Regions from separate parts of the Shewanella sp. NKUCC05_KAH genome, predicted to be linked through region 1. Evidence: predicted binding sites of a transcription regulator. Region 1 holds the regulator's gene; each other region holds the start of a gene.
The links. The regulator LexA, encoded in region 1, represses DNA repair genes until DNA is damaged. The targets are predictions, from matches to a motif close to TACTGTATNNNNATACAGTA.

Region 1 (5,866 bases):
GATCGAACTTATCCCCATGATGTGAATAGAAAATACAAAGAGCGCCGTGCTATCTGGACTATAAGTTGTTGATAGTGGTGCGTAGAAGGTCCAACCAAAGTTAGGTCCGCCACCTTCCATAAATAGCGAACTGAGAAGGATAGTGAAGGCGAAGGGGAGTATCCAAAAACTCCAGTTATTCATCCGTGGCAGCGCCATATCGGGCGCCCCTATCATCATAGGGATCAGCCAGTTAGCTAGCCCTGTAAAGGCTGGCATTACCGCACCGAATACCATGATCAGCCCATGAACAGTTGTCATTTGGTTGAAAAAGTTGGGCTCGACCAATTGTAATCCAGGTTGAAAGAGTTCAGCGCGGATCACCATGGCCATAGCGCCACCGGTTAAGAACATAATGAAGCTGAACCATAAATACAAAGTACCTATGTCTTTATGGTTGGTGGTTAGCAGCCAGCGCATGATGCCCTTTGGCGCACCATGATGATGGTCATCATGGGCTGCGGTTTGATCTTGAGTCGTAGTGCTCATCATTATCCCCTACTGTCCATGACTTGCGATATCAGCAGGTTGCACTGTATCGCCGGTATTGTTGCCCCAAGCATTGCGTTCATAGGTAATGACTGCTGCAAGTTGCTGTGGGCTAAGCTGTTTGCCAAATGCCTGCATAGCCGTGCCTGTTTTACCGTGCATCACAATATCAATGTGATTGGCGACTGGTCCAATGGCGATAGCACTACCCACTAGCGCGGGGAAGGCGGGTGGTACTCCTGCACCTGTCACTTGATGGCAGGCAGCACAGAAGGTCGCGTAGACAGTTTCACCTTCGGCCATGAGGGCGTCATGGCTGAGTGTGGGGAGGCTTGCGGGATCGACTGCAGCTGAGACGTCTGTTGCAGGCGCGGGTGTCGGGGTTGTACTGCTTGGTACCGTGGCGGATGTTTGTGCAGAATTGCCGTTCATGTACTCGTTGACGTCTTTGGCTTGCACTGCATCGCCAGTATTATTGCCCCAAGCATTCCGCTCGTAGGTAGTCACTGCCGCGATTTCTTGTGCGGTCAATTGCTTACTAAACGCTTGCATGGCAGTACCCGTTTTACCATTGAGCACGATTTCAAGGTGGCCGCTGAGTGATCCCGTTGCAATCGGGCTACCTTTAAGGTGCGGAAATACGCCTTGCAACCCTTCGCCATTGGGCTGGTGGCAGGCTGCGCAGTGCCCGAGGTAAACTTGTTCGCCTAGAGTCATCAACTCTTCTTTACTTAGGGTTTGTGATAAAGCGGCTTGAGCGGCTTCAGCCGCAGCACCTGCGGCTTGTTTTTGCTCTGTGACCCAAGCCTCAAACTCGGCTTCGGGCAACGCTTGTACTACGATAGGCATAAAACCATGGTCTTTTCCGCAGAGTTCGGCGCATTGACCGCGGTAAATGCCGGGTTTGTCGATGCGAGTCCAAGCCTCATTGATAAATCCAGGGTTGGCATCTTTCTTAATGGCAAAGGCGGGTACCCACCAAGAATGGATGACATCCTCTGAAGTCATCAGAAAGCGGATTTTGCGGTTTATTGGTAGAACGAGCGGTTTATCGACTTCCAATAGATAGTTTTCACCCTTGGTTTCGGTGCCTTCGATTTGTGCTCTGGGTGTTGTCAGTATGCTATAAAAATCAATATCTTGATCGAAATAGCTGTAATGCCATTTCCATTGGGAACCCGTGACTTTTACGGTGAGATCGGCGTTGCTGGGATCTTCCATTGCGATTAAAGTTTTTGTCGCTGGAATCGCCATTAAGATCAAAATGATAAATGGCAGAATCGTCCAAGCGATTTCAACTTTAGTGCTTTCGTGAAAGTGGGACGCGACAGCGCCTTTGGATTTTCTGTGGTTGATCATGGCGTAAATCATGACGCCAAAGACCACTAGGCCTATTGCGCAGCAGATATACAAGATGGTCATGTGCAAGTGATAAACCTTGCCACTGATCTCGGTCACGCCAGGGGTCATGTTGAACCGCATGTCCGCGGCGGTCAACGGTGGTGCGAAAAGCACCACGAGTAAACAATACAACAATTGCTTCACAAGACTTCTCCTCTGCCAATTGCGAATAGCAACTACAAAGAAGAGCAACACAGTAAGTCTCAACTCTATGCAAACTCTTCAGTTCCCAAAAAAGCTTTTTTGACTTCAACGTGCGTTGGCGGCTGTTACTTTTAATCAAGTATTGTTACTGCTGGTAATTAGCCACGCTGGCACATACTGCTGAAATAAATCTGTTCTCTATTTTTAGTGGCGCTTCGAGTTCGATAAATACTCGATTCATTGACCACGGAAGGTGATATATCATCACCAGCTTAACCAACCATACTTGCTGTTTAAATATTGATCAAGATCACTTATTTATCTAATTATCTGAAAAATTGCCAAAAAAAGCCTCACATTCATAGGTGAGGCGGCTTTCAAGGTAAAAAATTAAATGAATATTTAGTGTACAGCGCTAAAAAAAGATTGCTGACCGAAGAGATTGCCTTGCTCAATACGTACGTCTGCATGTAAGTGACTGTTTACGTCTTCAAGCACTATGCCCATAGCTCGGGCACTTTTAGCCACGATTTGTAGGCGTCGATTATCCCGTGCATCCAATGATTGAGTCCAAGTAATGACTGCACTGGACGTACCACTTGTCAGGGCTTTTTCCATCGCCCACAGGGTTTCAACTTCATCTTTAGCATGTACCAGCAAAACTCTATCCATACGCACACCTGCGCTGGCGAGCATTTGCTTGTAGCCAATACTTGGAGGGTTGATGAGCACTAACCAACGGCCCTGTTGGCTTAACTGAGCGAGTTGTGCACTCAGATGAATTAATTCTTGGCGACCTTGAGTCTTGGTTGGCATGCAGGCGATGGGCGCATGGTGCCAGTCATAGTCGGCATCACGGACTTCATCGAGCCACAGGCCCGGATGGCGGGGGGCATTGCCAAGTAGTTTATTCATAGCCAATCTCCATTACGGATCACACCGACGGCGAGTCCTTCAATTGTTAAACTTTGGAAGCCTAAATCCACTTTAATCGGGGAGTAATCTTCATTTTCGGCATGTAGATAGACTACATTACCTTTTTTTTCGAAACGTTTAACAGTGACATCGTCATCGACTCTAGCGACAACCACTTGACCATTCCTAGCTTGTTCTACTTTATGAACTGCCAGCAAATCACCTTCGAGAATGCCGATATTTTTCATGCTGTCGCCCTTTACTCGCAGTAAAAAATCGGCGGCGGGATGGAACATGCTTGGGTCGACTTGGTAGTACTGTTCAACATGTTCTTGGGCGAGGATAGGTTCACCCGCGGCCACTTGGCCGATGAGCGGTAAACCTGTTTCAGTCAAATCTTCGATTTCCGCAGGCAGACGAATGCCCCGAGATGTGCCAGGCATGATCTCAATGCAGCCCTTTTTCGCCAACGCTTTAAGGTGTTCTTCAGCCGCATTGGCGCTCTTAAAACCTAAACGGGTTGCGATTTCTGCCCGAGTGGGTGGCATGCCAGTATCGGCAATATTTCGTTTAATTAGCTCTAAAATTTCAGCTTGGCGTGGCGTCAAAGGTCTCATGGTGTTTCCTGTTTTTCTATACAGTTACTGTTAGTATATACAGTATTGTTTGCAGCGCAAGTATTAACCACTTTTTAGCTATGTTGGAGAGAATTAGCGAATATTACCCATAGTCTGGTATTCTATCGGGCTAGTAAACGCACTTAATTGCATAAGAATAATGCCTAAACACGACTCTCTTTGGTTGAAATCATTACGTTGGATCCAAAAACACTTAGTGCACACTATTGTGGTGCCTCAGGATCCCTTTGCCGATCTGAATCTGGATGCTTCCAGACCCCTTGTTTATGTGATGAAAACAGAATCCCTCAGTGACATCGCTGCTTTGAGCGAAATAACGGCTAAGTTAGGCTTACCAAGCCCTTATGAGCCTCTAGTGGCTAATGGTGTGACTGCGCCTCGGGTTGTCTGTCTTCAAGGACGTAAGCCACTGTTTGGCGAACGTGCTGGTAATGAGCCTTTCCTCGAATGCTTTATGCGTTTGTTAGCCGTGCATAAGGAACGTCCTGAATTGGATATTCAACTTGTGCCCGTGAGCTTGTATTGGGGTCGAACGCCAGGGAAAGAAGACGACACTATGAAGGCGGCCGTATTTGAGCGGGAAAACCCGACTTGGCTGCGCAAGTGCTTGATGATTTTGTTCTTAGGTCGACATAACTTCGTGCAGTTTTCGAATGCCGTATCCCTGCGTTACATGGCTGACGAACATGGCACCGACATGGGGATTGCCCATAAGTTAGCACGGGTTGCACGCGTGCATTTCCGTCGTCAACGTAAGGTAATGACAGGGCCTGTGCTGCCAAACCGCCAAGCACTGTTTCATTCGTTACTCAAATCTGAGTCGCTGCGCAAAGCGATTCAAGAAGAGGCCGCTAGTAAAAAGATTTCTGAGACCCAAGCGCGCGAGACGGCTATTGAGTATCTCGATGAAATCGCTGCCGATTACTCAGACAGTTTAGTGCGTATTGCCGAGCGTTTTTTAACTTGGCTGTGGAACAAGCTTTACAGCGGGATCAACATTAAAGGCGCCGAGCAAGTTCGGCAGTTACACCACGATGGCCACGAGATTGTTTATGTGCCTTGCCATCGCAGCCACATGGATTACCTGCTGTTATCGTATATTTTGTATTATCAAGGCATGGTTCCGCCGCACATTGCTGCCGGCATTAACCTCAATTTCTGGCCCGCGGGACCTATGTTCCGTCGCGGTGGTGCCTTCTTTATCCGCCGTAGTTTTAATGGCAACAAGCTATACACCGCAGTATTTCGTGAGTATTTAGACCAGCTGTTTGCTAAAGGTTATTCGGTGGAATACTTCTCCGAAGGCGGCCGTTCACGTACTGGCCGTCTGTTGGCGCCGAAAACTGGCATGATCGCCATGACGATGAACAGCGTACTGCGCGGTATTGAACGTCCTGTCACACTTGTGCCTGTGTATTTAGGCTATGACCATGTGATGGAAGTGGCGACTTACCATAAAGAGTTAAGCGGTAAGAAAAAGAAAAAAGAATCTGTGTGGCAGGTGTTCGGTGCCATTCGCAAATTAGGTAATTTTGGCCAAGGTTATGTGAATTTTGGCGAGCCTATTACCCTGCAAAATTTCTTAAATGAGCGTGCGCCAAACTGGCGTGCTGAGTTGGCCGATGATCCCGAGCAGAAACCAAGTTGGTTAACGCCAGCGGTAAACGTGCTGGCTAATCGGGTGATGACGCGTATCAATGATGCCGCAGCGGCGAGTTCGGTGACTTTGACCAGCTTAGTTTTACTGGCGACAGATCAAAACGCCTTAGAACGTAGTCTGCTGGAGCGTCAGCTTGATTTGTATCTGACCCTACTCAAAAAAGTGCCTTACACTTCTTATACATCTGTTGCCGAAGGTGATGGTAAGCATTTAGTGCAGCAAGGTTTAGAGCTGAACAAGTTTGTTGTTAGTGCCGATCCTTTAGGGGAAATAGTGTCTATCGAAGCGAGTCAGGCTGTGTCTATGACTTACTATCGTAACAATATCATTCACTTATTTATTGTTCCTTCATTAATTGCGAGTTGTTTAACCCACAATGAACAGATCCTGCGCCAGCAAGTGGTTTCAATCGTTGCCGATTTTTATCCACTGCTGAAAGCCGAACTCTTCATGGGAATTAAAGACTTACCAGCCTATGTTGAGCAAGTACTGGATTTCCTGATTGGGCAAGGTTTAGTAGTTGAGACAGATACTTTAGCTGTCGTGCCTGAGCACTCAAGCCAATTATTGTTGTTAGCCA
Region 2 (5,866 bases), on a different contig from region 1:
AGTCACCAGCGGGCTGAGCGCCATAATCAAGGCACCATTGGCAGCAGAGGTATGCTGCAGGCCATTAAATAACGCCAGATTTAAGCCGCCCACACCAATCACACCCACTAACGCTATGACAATATATTGCGCCAAACTCAATTTGGGCCAAGCCTGACGAGTAAAAACGATATATAACGCTAGAGTCACAGCCGCAATGGTAAAACGCCAGAAGACGAGGGATTCTCCTGACATCTCCTCCAGCACTCGCTTAGCAATCGGAAACACACTGCCCCAGCTAAAAACGCAAATCAGTAGACAAACGAATGTCATGTAAGGTGTATGGGATTTCATATCGTCCTCTAGGGAGGTAATTGGGATTGAGCTTAGTTTATAAGTTTCATATATTATTAAAATACACAAGATTGAGAGCTTAAATTCCAAATATGAAACCTAATTATTCCTTAGACGATATGCGCTTATTTTGGGTAGTGGCACAGCAAGGGAGTTTTAAGCTCGCGGCGCAGCACTTAGGCATTCCACCTTCAACCTTAAGCCGTCGAATCAATCTGTTAGAACAATCCTTAGGTCTGCGTTTACTGCACAGAGACGCCCATAGAGTCAACCTTACCGCCACAGGTCAGCGGTATCTCGAACGCTGCGGCCCGCTGTTTATCGAGTTAAACCAGGTATCTGGTGAGTTGCATGCGGATAAACATCAAGCGGTTGGCAAATTGCGGATCTCGGCGCCCATCAATACAACCTATCGCTGGCTAGGTGAATCACTCAACGCCTTTCAACGGCATTATCCCAATATCGACATCGATTTAAGCCTGTCGAACATGAATATCGATGTCAGTGAAAACGCCATCGATATCGCCTTTCGAGTGGGCGAACCTAAAGATCCCGATTGGATTGCAAGGCCACTTACCACGATTAGCTTTGTACTTTGCACCAGCACATCGGCAACGCAGTGGCATGCGCTGCAATCCATTGAAGAGCTGGATCAGCATCCGGTTATCATCGCCAAGCCCACAAAAACGTGGCGTTTACAGCACAATAGCACAGGGCAAAATGTCGAGTTTGAACCAAGGGGGAATATCAAATTAGCCGTCGATGATATGGCGATTGCCTGTCAGGCCGTGGTGGCGGGGCTTGGGATTGGACTCATACCCATCAGCATGGCGAGTGAACAGATACGAAGTGGGAAACTCATTCAAATACTGCCCGAGTGGCAAGGTATTCCGCGTACCGCCTACTTGATGTATCGCGATCGAGACAACCTGCCCTTACGAGTCAGACTGTTAATTGATTTTATGTTGGCGAATCCACCCGAGGCTTATTGAGCCAATGCAGGCATGAGTCTGCGGCTTATCGACTCAATAAACGGCTAGAGTGCTAAATCCAGCTGAGTCTGGCCGTTTAAGCTTGTGGCGACGACAAGAGTAGAATCGGTAAGGCCGACCGAAATACCCAATAGACGAATGCCACGGCCTTCTTGCCTTTCCATAGCCTGTGCGAGTAGCTCATAGAACATTACAATCGAGACTTCATCGCTCCGGTGCTCAATTGTAGTCTGCTTGAAATCGTTAAACTTAAGTTTGACCACCTGTTTATGTATTTTGCGTTCCTTAGCACTGCGACTTAAACGCAACGACAGTTCTTGAATCAAACTCGGCATCACCTGCTGGCACTGCTCTAAGCTATAAATATCCTTTGCTAATGTGGTTTCAACCCCCACTGATTTGCGCTCTCTGTCGGCAGAAATCCCCCGTTCATCTATGCCTTGGGAACGCTCAATCAACACACCACCAAACTTACCGAATCGCGCTAAGAGCTCAGGTTTAGAATAAGCTTGCACATCACCACAGGTATTGAGCCCGAGCGAAGAGAGCTTTTCTGCGGTGACTTTACCAACACCGGGAATTTTACGCAGCGATAAGGTCTTAACAAACTCAGAAAGCGTCTCTGGCGTAATGACATATTGGCCGTTTGGCTTGTTCAGATCCGAGGCGACCTTAGCTAAAAATTTTACTGGGGCGATACCCGCCGATGCGGTTAAACCCGTTTCGGCTAAGATATCGCGACGAATCGCTTGGGCAATCAAGGTCGCTGAGCCCTTATATTGCTGGCACTCACTCACATCCAAATAAGCTTCATCTAAGGAAAGCGGCTCAATTAATTGGGTATAGCGAGAAAATATTTCACGAATTTGTAGCGACACTTCTTTGTAAACCTGCATCCGGCCTGGTACTAAAATCAGCTCAGGGCACAACTTAAAGGCATAAGCCGTTGCCATTGCTGAACGTACACCGAATTTACGTGCCTCGTAACTGCAAGTACTGATAACACCGCGACGGTCGCTACTGCCACCCACGGCTAAAGGCTTGCCACGGTACTCTGGAAAGTCGCGCATTTCCACTGCAGCAAAATAGCAGTCCATATCGATATGAATAATTTTTCGCACGTTGAATTCCTCCAACGCCAAAATACTGTATATAAAAACAGTAATCAAGTATTCCTGATAGATTTGGGGCCAATAAGATGTGGCCTAGCGCTGAAAAAGAGAACAAGACAAGTGTGAGGAACAACAGACATGCTTAATAACTGAGTTTCCTAGGCCATTACACTCAGTGGCCTAGGTATTTACTCAACCTAACAATCTAAGGCTCACATCTTAGTTTGCAGGTAGTTTTGCAATCCAACACGGTCGATAAGCCCAAGTTGTTTTTCGAGCCAATACATATGGTCAGACTCTGTATCGTCGAGTAATACTTCGAGAATTTCGCGGGTCTGGTAATCTTGCTTCTGCTCACACAGTGCAATCACTTTGCGCAAATCGTCCGCGACCTTGTATTCGTAGGCGAGATCATTACGTAGCATCTCTTCTACATCTTTACCTATGTTCAATGCCTCACGGGCGGCAACATTGGGTGTACCTTCAAGGAATAAAATGCGCTGCACTAATTTGGCTGCATGGGCTTTCTCATCATCTGACTCATGGGCGATACGCTCATAGAGTTCATTCAGGCCCCAATCTTCGTACATATGGGCATGGACAAAATACTGATCCATTGCCGAGAGTTCTCCCGTTAGGAGTCGATTTAACGCATCGATGACGTCTTTATCGCCTTTCATATCTTGCTCCTATTGGTCGCTAATTTGCGATTGTAGATAATTTTGAATACCGGTTAGCGTAATGAGCTCTTGCTGCGACTCGAGCCAATCTAAGTGCTCTTCTTCGTCTTCGAGAATATCTTCCAGCAGATCGCGGCTCACATAGTCCTGTTCGGCTTCACACAAGCTGATCGCATCACGCAGCAATGTAAGCTGCTCTTGCACCATGGCCAGATCGCAGTCGAGCATCTCTTGGCTATGTTCACCAATGCGAAGTTTTTCGAGTTGTTGCAGATTAGGCAGACCTTCCAAAAACAGCACTCGCTCGATGAGCTTATCGGCGTGCTTCATATCTTGGATGGATTTTTTGTATTCGACGTGGTTTAACTTCTCTAAGCCCCAATGTTTAAACATGCGGGCATGGAGGAAATATTGATTGATGGCGGTCAACTCACAGGTAAGCACCCGATTCAGTTGCCCAACCACTTTAGGATGACCTTTCATAAGTTACTATCCTTGGTAAGCGTGAAAAGATTGATCTAAATCAAGCTTCTAGCCTAGTACAATTTATCGACCAACTCAAATTATCTTTATATTTCACCCACTTAATGATGAAAAGCATTCTCATTCCTGCTTAGATTAACTTGCTATCCCACTCTAATCCCAAGGATAAATCTCAAATGATTAACCCATGTAAGAAAATACGAGGCAAAAAAATAGCCCCCTAAATTGGGGGCTATGATCGAATCAAGACTATTTAGATAATGCGGTCTTTCGTTAACTTCTCACGACGCGCTTCTTCAGCGGCCATACGACGTTTACGTTTGTCACAAGGGTCATCACAATCACACGCTTTCTCAATCCCTAGAACACCTAAACCGCCACAACTTCCTTCAACGGCTTTGCGCTTGATGAGATAACCAATCGACATGAGCAAAAAGAAGACTAACAAGATCACAAATGCCGCAATAAAAGAGGTCATGGTTTACTCCAAAAACTAAATAAGGAAAGGCTTGAAGGCGTCGCTGTAATAAACCTTAAATCCGTCGCCTTGCTTTTCGATTAGCATTATCGCCAAGTGTTCCTTCTTGGCAAGCTCCAATGATGCTTCTGTGCCCAAAACCATCATGGCCGTCGCAAAACCGTCGGCCGTCATACAATTTTGATGCAATACAGTCACGGATGCTAACTTATGATTTATCGGCAAACCAGTACGCGGATCGATTATATGCGTAAAACGTTGGCCGTCTTCTTCATAATAATTACGATAATCACCAGAGGTCGCCATCGCCATAGTACCAGGTGCAATAACCTGCTGTACGGCTTCAGAGCCATCATTGGTCGGTTGCTCTATAGCAATACGCCAAGAGCTTCCATCACCTTTGGCACCTTTGATACTCAGTTCGCCACCAATTTCAACTAAATACCCAGTCGCATGGTATTTATCAAGAATAGAAGCGATTTTATCAACCCCAAATCCCTTCGCGATTGATGATAAATCTACATATAAATGGGTGTTGTGCTTACTTAGACGATTGCCTTCAATGGAAAGTTCACTAATCCCTGTTTTGGCTTTAGCCGCATCAATATCAGCCTGTGTCGGAACTTTCGTTGGACGCTTATCAGGTCCAAAACCCCACAGATTAACTAAAGGACCTAAGGTAATATCAAGTGCCTTATCAGTCACTTGATATAAACGTATTCCCTCTTGCACCACTTTTATGGTATCCGGTGAGACTTCAACGCTTTGCTCCAATGGCAATTGGTTGAAACGGGATAATTCTGAATTAGGCCGATAGGTCGACATCTGGTCATTGACTAGCTCAAGGGCTAAATCAATTTCCGCTTGAAGTAACTGCGCCGTCGGCATCTGCTCATTCGGGACGACTTTAATGTGATAAGTCGTGCCCATAGTGCTGCCGGCCAACGAAATGACTTCGTTTTGCTTTGAACAGGCTGACACAAAAAAGGCCAGTCCCACGAGGACTAGCCAGTTAAATGAATGCTTTAGTGCTGAGGTATTGATCTTTAAGGTCTGAAACATAGTGACCTACTACTCTTATTTGGGCCCTTAAATGCAAAAGTTGCAGATGAAAGGTTAACCTCAACATCTGCAACTTTTCTATCTAGGACTAATGAACATTAGCCGCCGAAGTCATCCAACAGGATGTTTTCGTCTTCGACACCAAGATTTTTCAACATACCAATGACGGCAGCGTTCATCATTGGAGGTCCACACATGTAGAACTCACAATCTTCTGGAGCATCATGGTTTTTCAGATAGTTTTCATACAATACGTTATGAATAAAACCTGTGTAACCATCCCAGTTGTCCTCTGGTTGAGGATCTGAAAGTGCCACATGCCATACGAAGTTATCATTCTCAGCCGCTAGGCCGTCGAAATCTTCTACGTAGAACATTTCACGCTTAGAACGTGCACCGTACCAGAAGCTCATCTTACGTTTAGACTGAAGACGCTTCAGCTGGTCGAAGATATGTGAACGCATTGGCGCCATACCCGCACCACCGCCGATAAACACCATTTCTGCATCGGTATCTTTCGCGAAGAATTCACCGAATGGACCAGATATAGTGACTTTATCACCCGCTTTTAAGCTCCAAATGTAAGATGACATCTTACCGCAAGGCAGTGTCAAGTTACGTGGTGGAGGCGTAGCAATACGCACGTTCAGCATAATAATACCGAACTCTTCTGGGTAGTTAGCCATTGAGTATGCACGGATAGTTTCTTCATCAACCTTAGATTCA
Region 3 (5,866 bases), on a different contig from region 1:
AGCAACGCCATCAAACACTAGCATCACCAACGTAGACGCGGCCTCGAATGCGATGAATCTAACGCAATTACAACAACTGAGCGGCAGCACTCAAGATTATGATAAAGCCTATGCGAACTATCGCTTAGCCATCAGTGCCAATGTAATGGGGCAGAAAACACTCGCTAGCAGCGCACTGAGTGCAGCGCAAACCACATTAGAAGCACTCGAAACCAGCCAAGCGAATGCAGAATCCCTCGCGCTATTATCGTCGGTTTATGGCATGCAAATCGCCTTAGACAATAGCAAAGGTGCAACGCTCGGCATGAAATCCGCCAAGGCGATTGCCGGTGCCGAACAATTAGAACCACAAAATCCACGGGTAGCGCTTGTTAAAGCCATCGCCGCCTATAACACGCCAGCCATATTTGGCGGCAGCATGCAAAATGCTAAGACCTTAGCCACTACAGCCATAGAAAGATTCGCCCAGCCTTGCGACAACATTTGCTGGGGTGAAGCCGAAGCCTACACGTGGCGCGGGCTCGCTAAACAGGAATTAGGCGATAGCCAAGGCGCGATTGAAGATTGGCAACAAGCGATCAAAGTACAAGCAGATTACGGTTGGGCAAAATTTTTGCTTCAAAAAAATCAGCAATTAAGTACAAAATAGACAAAGTTGTTAACGGGGATCTATGGCGCTGACGATAGCGCCAATCCCTAAAAAGAATAAATTAAAACAAGATGCCATCGGTGGGCATTCAACAACCAACTCAGTGACACAGAGGCATCATGATAAGCACTCCCCTTCAGCTCGAACGAAAACTTGCTTGGGTGTATTTGATAAACTTAGTGTTTTATCTGATCCCACTTGCCATAAATCCCTATCCAAGTTGGAAAATCGCCCTCAGTTTTGCTGTGTTAATCCCTTTTATTGCCAGTTATTTTTGGACTTATAAGTGCAATAGCCGTAGCGCCTATCTGCCCATTCTCATTATGGTGGCCATAGCAATAGCGATCACACCAATCAACCCAGGCTCTATCTCGCTATTTACCTTTGCCGCTTTCTTCATTGGCTTTTTTTATCCTCTCCGGACCTGTCTGTTGGCTATTACAGCACTCATCGGCCTGTTGTTTGCCCTCAATGAGATTTACCACTTTAACAGTTACTACTTTCCGCTTTACGGCTCGGGATTAGTGCTCGGCGTGGGCATGTTTGGTGTCGCCGAACGCAGACGTTATCGGCATAAATTGAAAGAACAGCAAAGTGCCCAAGAAATTACCACCTTGGCCACTATGCTTGAGCGTGAACGTATCGCGCGGGATCTACACGACATTATGGGGCATAGCCTTTCTTCCATCGCCCTTAAGGCTGAGCTAGCCGAAAAGCTTATCGCAAAACAAGAATATGAACTCGCATCAACCCAATTGATTGAGCTAGGACAAATTGCGAGGGAAAGTTTAAGCCAGATCCGCCACACAGTGTCAGACTACAAACACAAGGGCCTAGAGAGTTGCGTGACGCAGCTTTGTAAATCCTTAAGGGATAAAGGCTTAAGTGTCGAGCTCAGTGGTGAGCTACCCAAGCTAGGTGCAAGCACAGAAAGCCAACTGAGTTTGATCCTCACCGAACTTATTAATAATATTCTCCGCCATAGCGGTGCAAGTGAATGCTCTATCCACTTTTCTAAGCAATCAGACCGCCTGCTGCTCGAAGTCAAAGACAATGCCGCGGCCAAACCTTTTATAGAGGGTAATGGCCTCACAGGTATACGCGAGCGTCTCGACAGTTTAGGTGGCAGCTTGAGCTATAATCTCGAACAGGGATATACCTTTACCGTCAGTTTACCTTTGCAGGGAGCAACACATTAATGAAGATTTTATTGGCGGAAGATCAAGCTATGGTGCGAGGAGCACTCGCCGCACTCCTTACGCTTGCAGGGGGTTTTAGTATCACCCAAGCGAGTGACGGCGACGAAGCTCTAAGCTTACTCAAACAGCAAAGCTTTGATCTCTTGCTAACGGATATCGAAATGCCCGGCCGCACAGGCTTAGAGCTGGCCACATGGTTAAAGGAGCAACATAGCCAAACCAAGATAGTGGTCATTACCACCTTCGGCCGTGCGGGCTATATTAAACGTGCCATCGAAGCGGGTGTGGGCGGCTTTCTGCTTAAAGATGCGCCCTCGGAAACCTTAGTCAACGCGATTCAACAAGTGATGGCGGGAAAACGAGTGATCGATCCTGAACTTGCGATGATGGCGATTGGCGATGTCGACCCACTCAACGACAAAGAACGCCGCGCTCTTCGCCTCGCTAGCGAAGGCAAATCCACCTCCGACATCGCCGAAACTCTTTTTATCGCCGAAGGGACTGTTCGCAACTACCTCTCAGAAGCCATAGCCAAACTCAATGCCAGCAATCGAATCGATGCAGCGCGCATCGCCAAACAAAAAGGCTGGTTGTAATAACACTCACAGTTAACCACGCTTTCAGCCTAACGATATCTTATCAACAATTTTGCAGCCTTAAGGTCGCAGAAAGATATTAGCTATGCTTCCAAACAAAATTTGATAACACCCTAATTCCCCTTGAGATTGCCTTAAGCTTATTCTCTGTTAATATATGTATAAATTCACAGTGATTGAGTGCTAACGACTTGCAGCAATTGGATCTTGTTCCGATCACCGACCTCAAAGGCGTCGCCAAAAAGGTCGCGGAGAAACTCGCAAAGCTCGGCATCACAACAGTACAAGATCTGCTGTTTCACTTACCCCTGCGCTACGAAGATAGAACCCAAATCTATCCCATTGCCGCCCTCAGCCTAGGCGGTTATGGCACTATAGAAGCTGAAATCCAATCGACACAAATCATCCAAGGCCGCAAGCGCATGCTGGTCTGCAATGTGCGCGACGATACGGGCAGCTTAAGCCTGCGCTTCTTTAACTTTTCCGTTGCTCAGCGTAATGCCATGCAAAATGGTTTGATCATCCGCGCCTACGGTGAAGTGCGCCGTGGTAGTCATCAAGCTGAGATAGTGCATCCAGAATATAAAGTGGTGTATCCCGGTGAAGATGTTCACCTGAGTGATACCCTAACGCCGATTTATCCCACGACTGAGGGCTTAAAACAGGCGAGTTGGCTAAAGCTGACGGAGCAAGCCTTGGTATTGCTGGAAGAGGGTGGCTTAACTGAGCTGCTGCCACCACAATTGCAACCTAACAACATCAGCCTTAAACAAGCGCTGCAGACGCTACATCGTCCTCCTGCGGGGATCTCTCAGTTCGATTTAGAGCTAGGCCAACACCCAGCCCAGCAACGACTCGTGCAGGAAGAATTACTCGCCCACAATCTCAGCATGTTACGCCTAAGGCAGCGCAGTAATTTAGATGCCGCTGTCACCATGCAGGCCACGGGGCAGTTGCTCAATCCCTTCCTCGCGGCTTTGCCCTTTAAGCCGACTGGCGCCCAGCAAAGAGTCGTGGCTGATATAGGCAAAGATTTAGAAAAACCGCACCCTATGATGCGCTTAGTGCAAGGGGATGTGGGCTCAGGTAAAACCTTAGTCGCGGCGATGGCGGCATTACAAGCGATTGAAAACGGGTATCAAGTTGCCATGATGGCACCGACCGAGTTATTGGCCGAGCAACATGCAACTAACTTTGCCGCTTGGTTTGAGCCACTCGGACTTAAAGTCGGTTGGCTGGCGGGAAAACTTAAAGGCAAGGCCAGAACCCAATCCCTTGCGGATATTGAATCCGGCGCAGCCCAAATGGTGATTGGCACCCATGCCATCTTCCAGCAGCATGTGGTCTTTAGCAAACTCGCGTTAATTATTATCGATGAGCAACACAGATTCGGCGTACACCAACGCTTAGGCCTGCGGGAAAAGGGCGTGAACCAAGGTTTCCACCCGCATCAATTGATCATGACAGCCACACCTATTCCCCGCACGCTGGCGATGACGGCCTATGCAGATCTCGACACGTCCATTATCGATGAACTGCCGCCGGGGCGAACTCCAGTGACCACTGTGGCGATTGCTGATTTACGCCGTAACGAAGTGCTTGAACGGGTGCGTAACGCCGTCATCAGCGACCAACGTCAGGCCTATTGGGTGTGTACTCTGATTGAAGAATCCGAAGTGCTCGAATGCCAAGCCGCCGAAGACACAGCCGAAGAACTGCGCCTCGCCCTGCCCGAGCTCAATATTGGCCTAGTGCATGGCAGATTGAAGAGCGCCGAGAAACAGCAAATCATGGCCGACTTTAAGGCAGGCATTATTCATCTACTGGTAGCGACAACCGTGATTGAAGTGGGCGTCGACGTACCTAATGCCAGCCTGATGATCATTGAAAACCCTGAACGTTTAGGTCTAGCACAGCTGCATCAACTGCGCGGACGAGTCGGTCGAGGCGCCATCGCAAGCCATTGTGTGTTACTCTACAAGGCGCCGTTGAGCCATACAGCCACCCAAAGACTGAGTGTACTCAGACAAAGCAATGATGGTTTCATCATAGCGCAGAAAGATTTAGAAATTCGTGGCCCAGGTGAAGTGCTTGGCACTAAGCAGACGGGACTGGCTGAGCTCAAAATTGCCGATCTGGTGCGCGATCAAGCTTTGATCCCACACATTCAGAAATTAGCGAGCCATGTAATGGCGCAAGCCCCCGAAAAGGTCGATGCAATTATTTTACGTTGGCTCGGGCACAGGCAGCACTATGTGCAGGCTTAAGCCGTAAATATAAAGGGTAAAGGACGAGGCGTAACATCTGCCTTTACTCGAAATAAATTGTTTATGTTCAGCTAAGCGCTATAGACAAGCGCATGGAAACTTGCAAAATGAACCTGCGGCCTTCAAATAGCCCGCTCTTGCACTTTAATGTTAGCTGCATGTATTCACCAAGTTACCTTGACACTCAAGCGAAGGATGTAAAATGCAAGTTAATCAAGATGATAGAATAACACCTCAAGAGACTTCTTCTAGCAGCAATCGCTTTGCGCTTTTTGCGATAGTGCTCGTCGTGCTACTTTCTGCCGGAGGATATTATTACTACAGCGGTGATTCTGACTCACCTAAACTCATTCCTAACGCCCCTATTGTATTGCCTGAAACACCGCCATCTGAACCTATGACGCTCGAAAGTGCGCCAGAGCCTGAAACCACAGAGACGACGCCTGCCGTTACAGAAACGAACACCAATAGCACTGAAACCACTGCAGTGGCAGAGCCTGAAGTTGTCGTAGAACCTGTGCCTGTGCTGGCTGAAAGTGATGCATTTGTGCAACAAAAAGCCCTCGCCATGATCAATAACAATGTGCTGAGTTCTTCGTTAGTGCAGCAAGATCTCGTCCGCCAATTTGTGGTATTCGTGGATAACCTAGCTCAGGGTGAATTAACCCGTAAAGTTAGCCCACTTAAAGGACCAGAGAAGCTGTTCTCAGTCTCAGAAATCACCAACAAAGTGTATTTAAATCCTGAGGGTTTCCACAGATACGATGCCTATGTTGACTCGATTGCCAAAATGGACGAACAGAGCTTAATCACAACTTACAAGCAACTGACGCCGCTCCTAGAGGAAGCATTTACCGAACTCGGCTACAGCAACGCCAAATTTAACGACAGAATGCTGCAAGCGATTAAAATGTTACTCGCAGCACCTATTATTGAAGATCCGATTGAGCTGAATTCAATTAGCGTTAACTATCAATTCGTTGACCCTAACTTAGAGGCACTACCCAGTGCACAAAAACTGTTGATCCGTATGGGTCCAGAAAATACTCGCAAGTTGAAAGTAGCGCTGCGTAAAATCGAGAATCAATTGTCGCAATAGGTTATCAAGCTCATGCCAAAAGGCGCTCAGTGCGCCTTTTTTCATTTTAACCTGTA

Region 2: the regulator LexA is predicted to act here: its motif matches at 2,470-2,489, upstream of dinB (DNA polymerase IV).
Region 3: the regulator LexA is predicted to act here: its motif matches at 2,600-2,619, upstream of recG (ATP-dependent DNA helicase RecG).

The regions. Positions count from the first base shown of each region.
Region 1 is NZ_JAHKQZ010000032.1:1,721-7,586, reverse strand. Features, by position in the region: gene ctaD (cytochrome c oxidase subunit I) at 1-528, opposite strand, end outside; gene coxB (cytochrome c oxidase subunit II) at 538-2,073, opposite strand; gene KO533_RS21375 (SulA-like leucine-rich domain-containing protein) at 2,476-2,988, opposite strand; gene lexA (transcriptional repressor LexA) at 2,985-3,605, opposite strand; gene plsB (glycerol-3-phosphate 1-O-acyltransferase PlsB) at 3,766-5,866, shown strand, end outside.
Region 2 is NZ_JAHKQZ010000019.1:90,197-96,062, forward strand. Features, by position in the region: gene KO533_RS17015 (DMT family transporter) at 1-333, opposite strand, end outside; gene KO533_RS17020 (LysR family transcriptional regulator) at 426-1,325, shown strand; gene dinB (DNA polymerase IV) at 1,370-2,446, opposite strand; gene bfr (bacterioferritin) at 2,650-3,117, opposite strand; gene bfr (bacterioferritin) at 3,127-3,600, opposite strand; gene nqrM ((Na+)-NQR maturation NqrM) at 3,854-4,078, opposite strand; gene KO533_RS17045 (FAD:protein FMN transferase) at 4,094-5,140, opposite strand; gene nqrF (NADH:ubiquinone reductase (Na(+)-transporting) subunit F) at 5,239-5,866, opposite strand, start outside.
Region 3 is NZ_JAHKQZ010000017.1:111,713-117,578, reverse strand. Features, by position in the region: gene KO533_RS15840 (tetratricopeptide repeat protein) at 1-649, shown strand, start outside; gene KO533_RS15835 (sensor histidine kinase) at 769-1,848, shown strand; gene KO533_RS15830 (response regulator transcription factor) at 1,848-2,444, shown strand; gene recG (ATP-dependent DNA helicase RecG) at 2,636-4,711, shown strand; gene KO533_RS15820 (DUF3014 domain-containing protein) at 4,914-5,810, shown strand.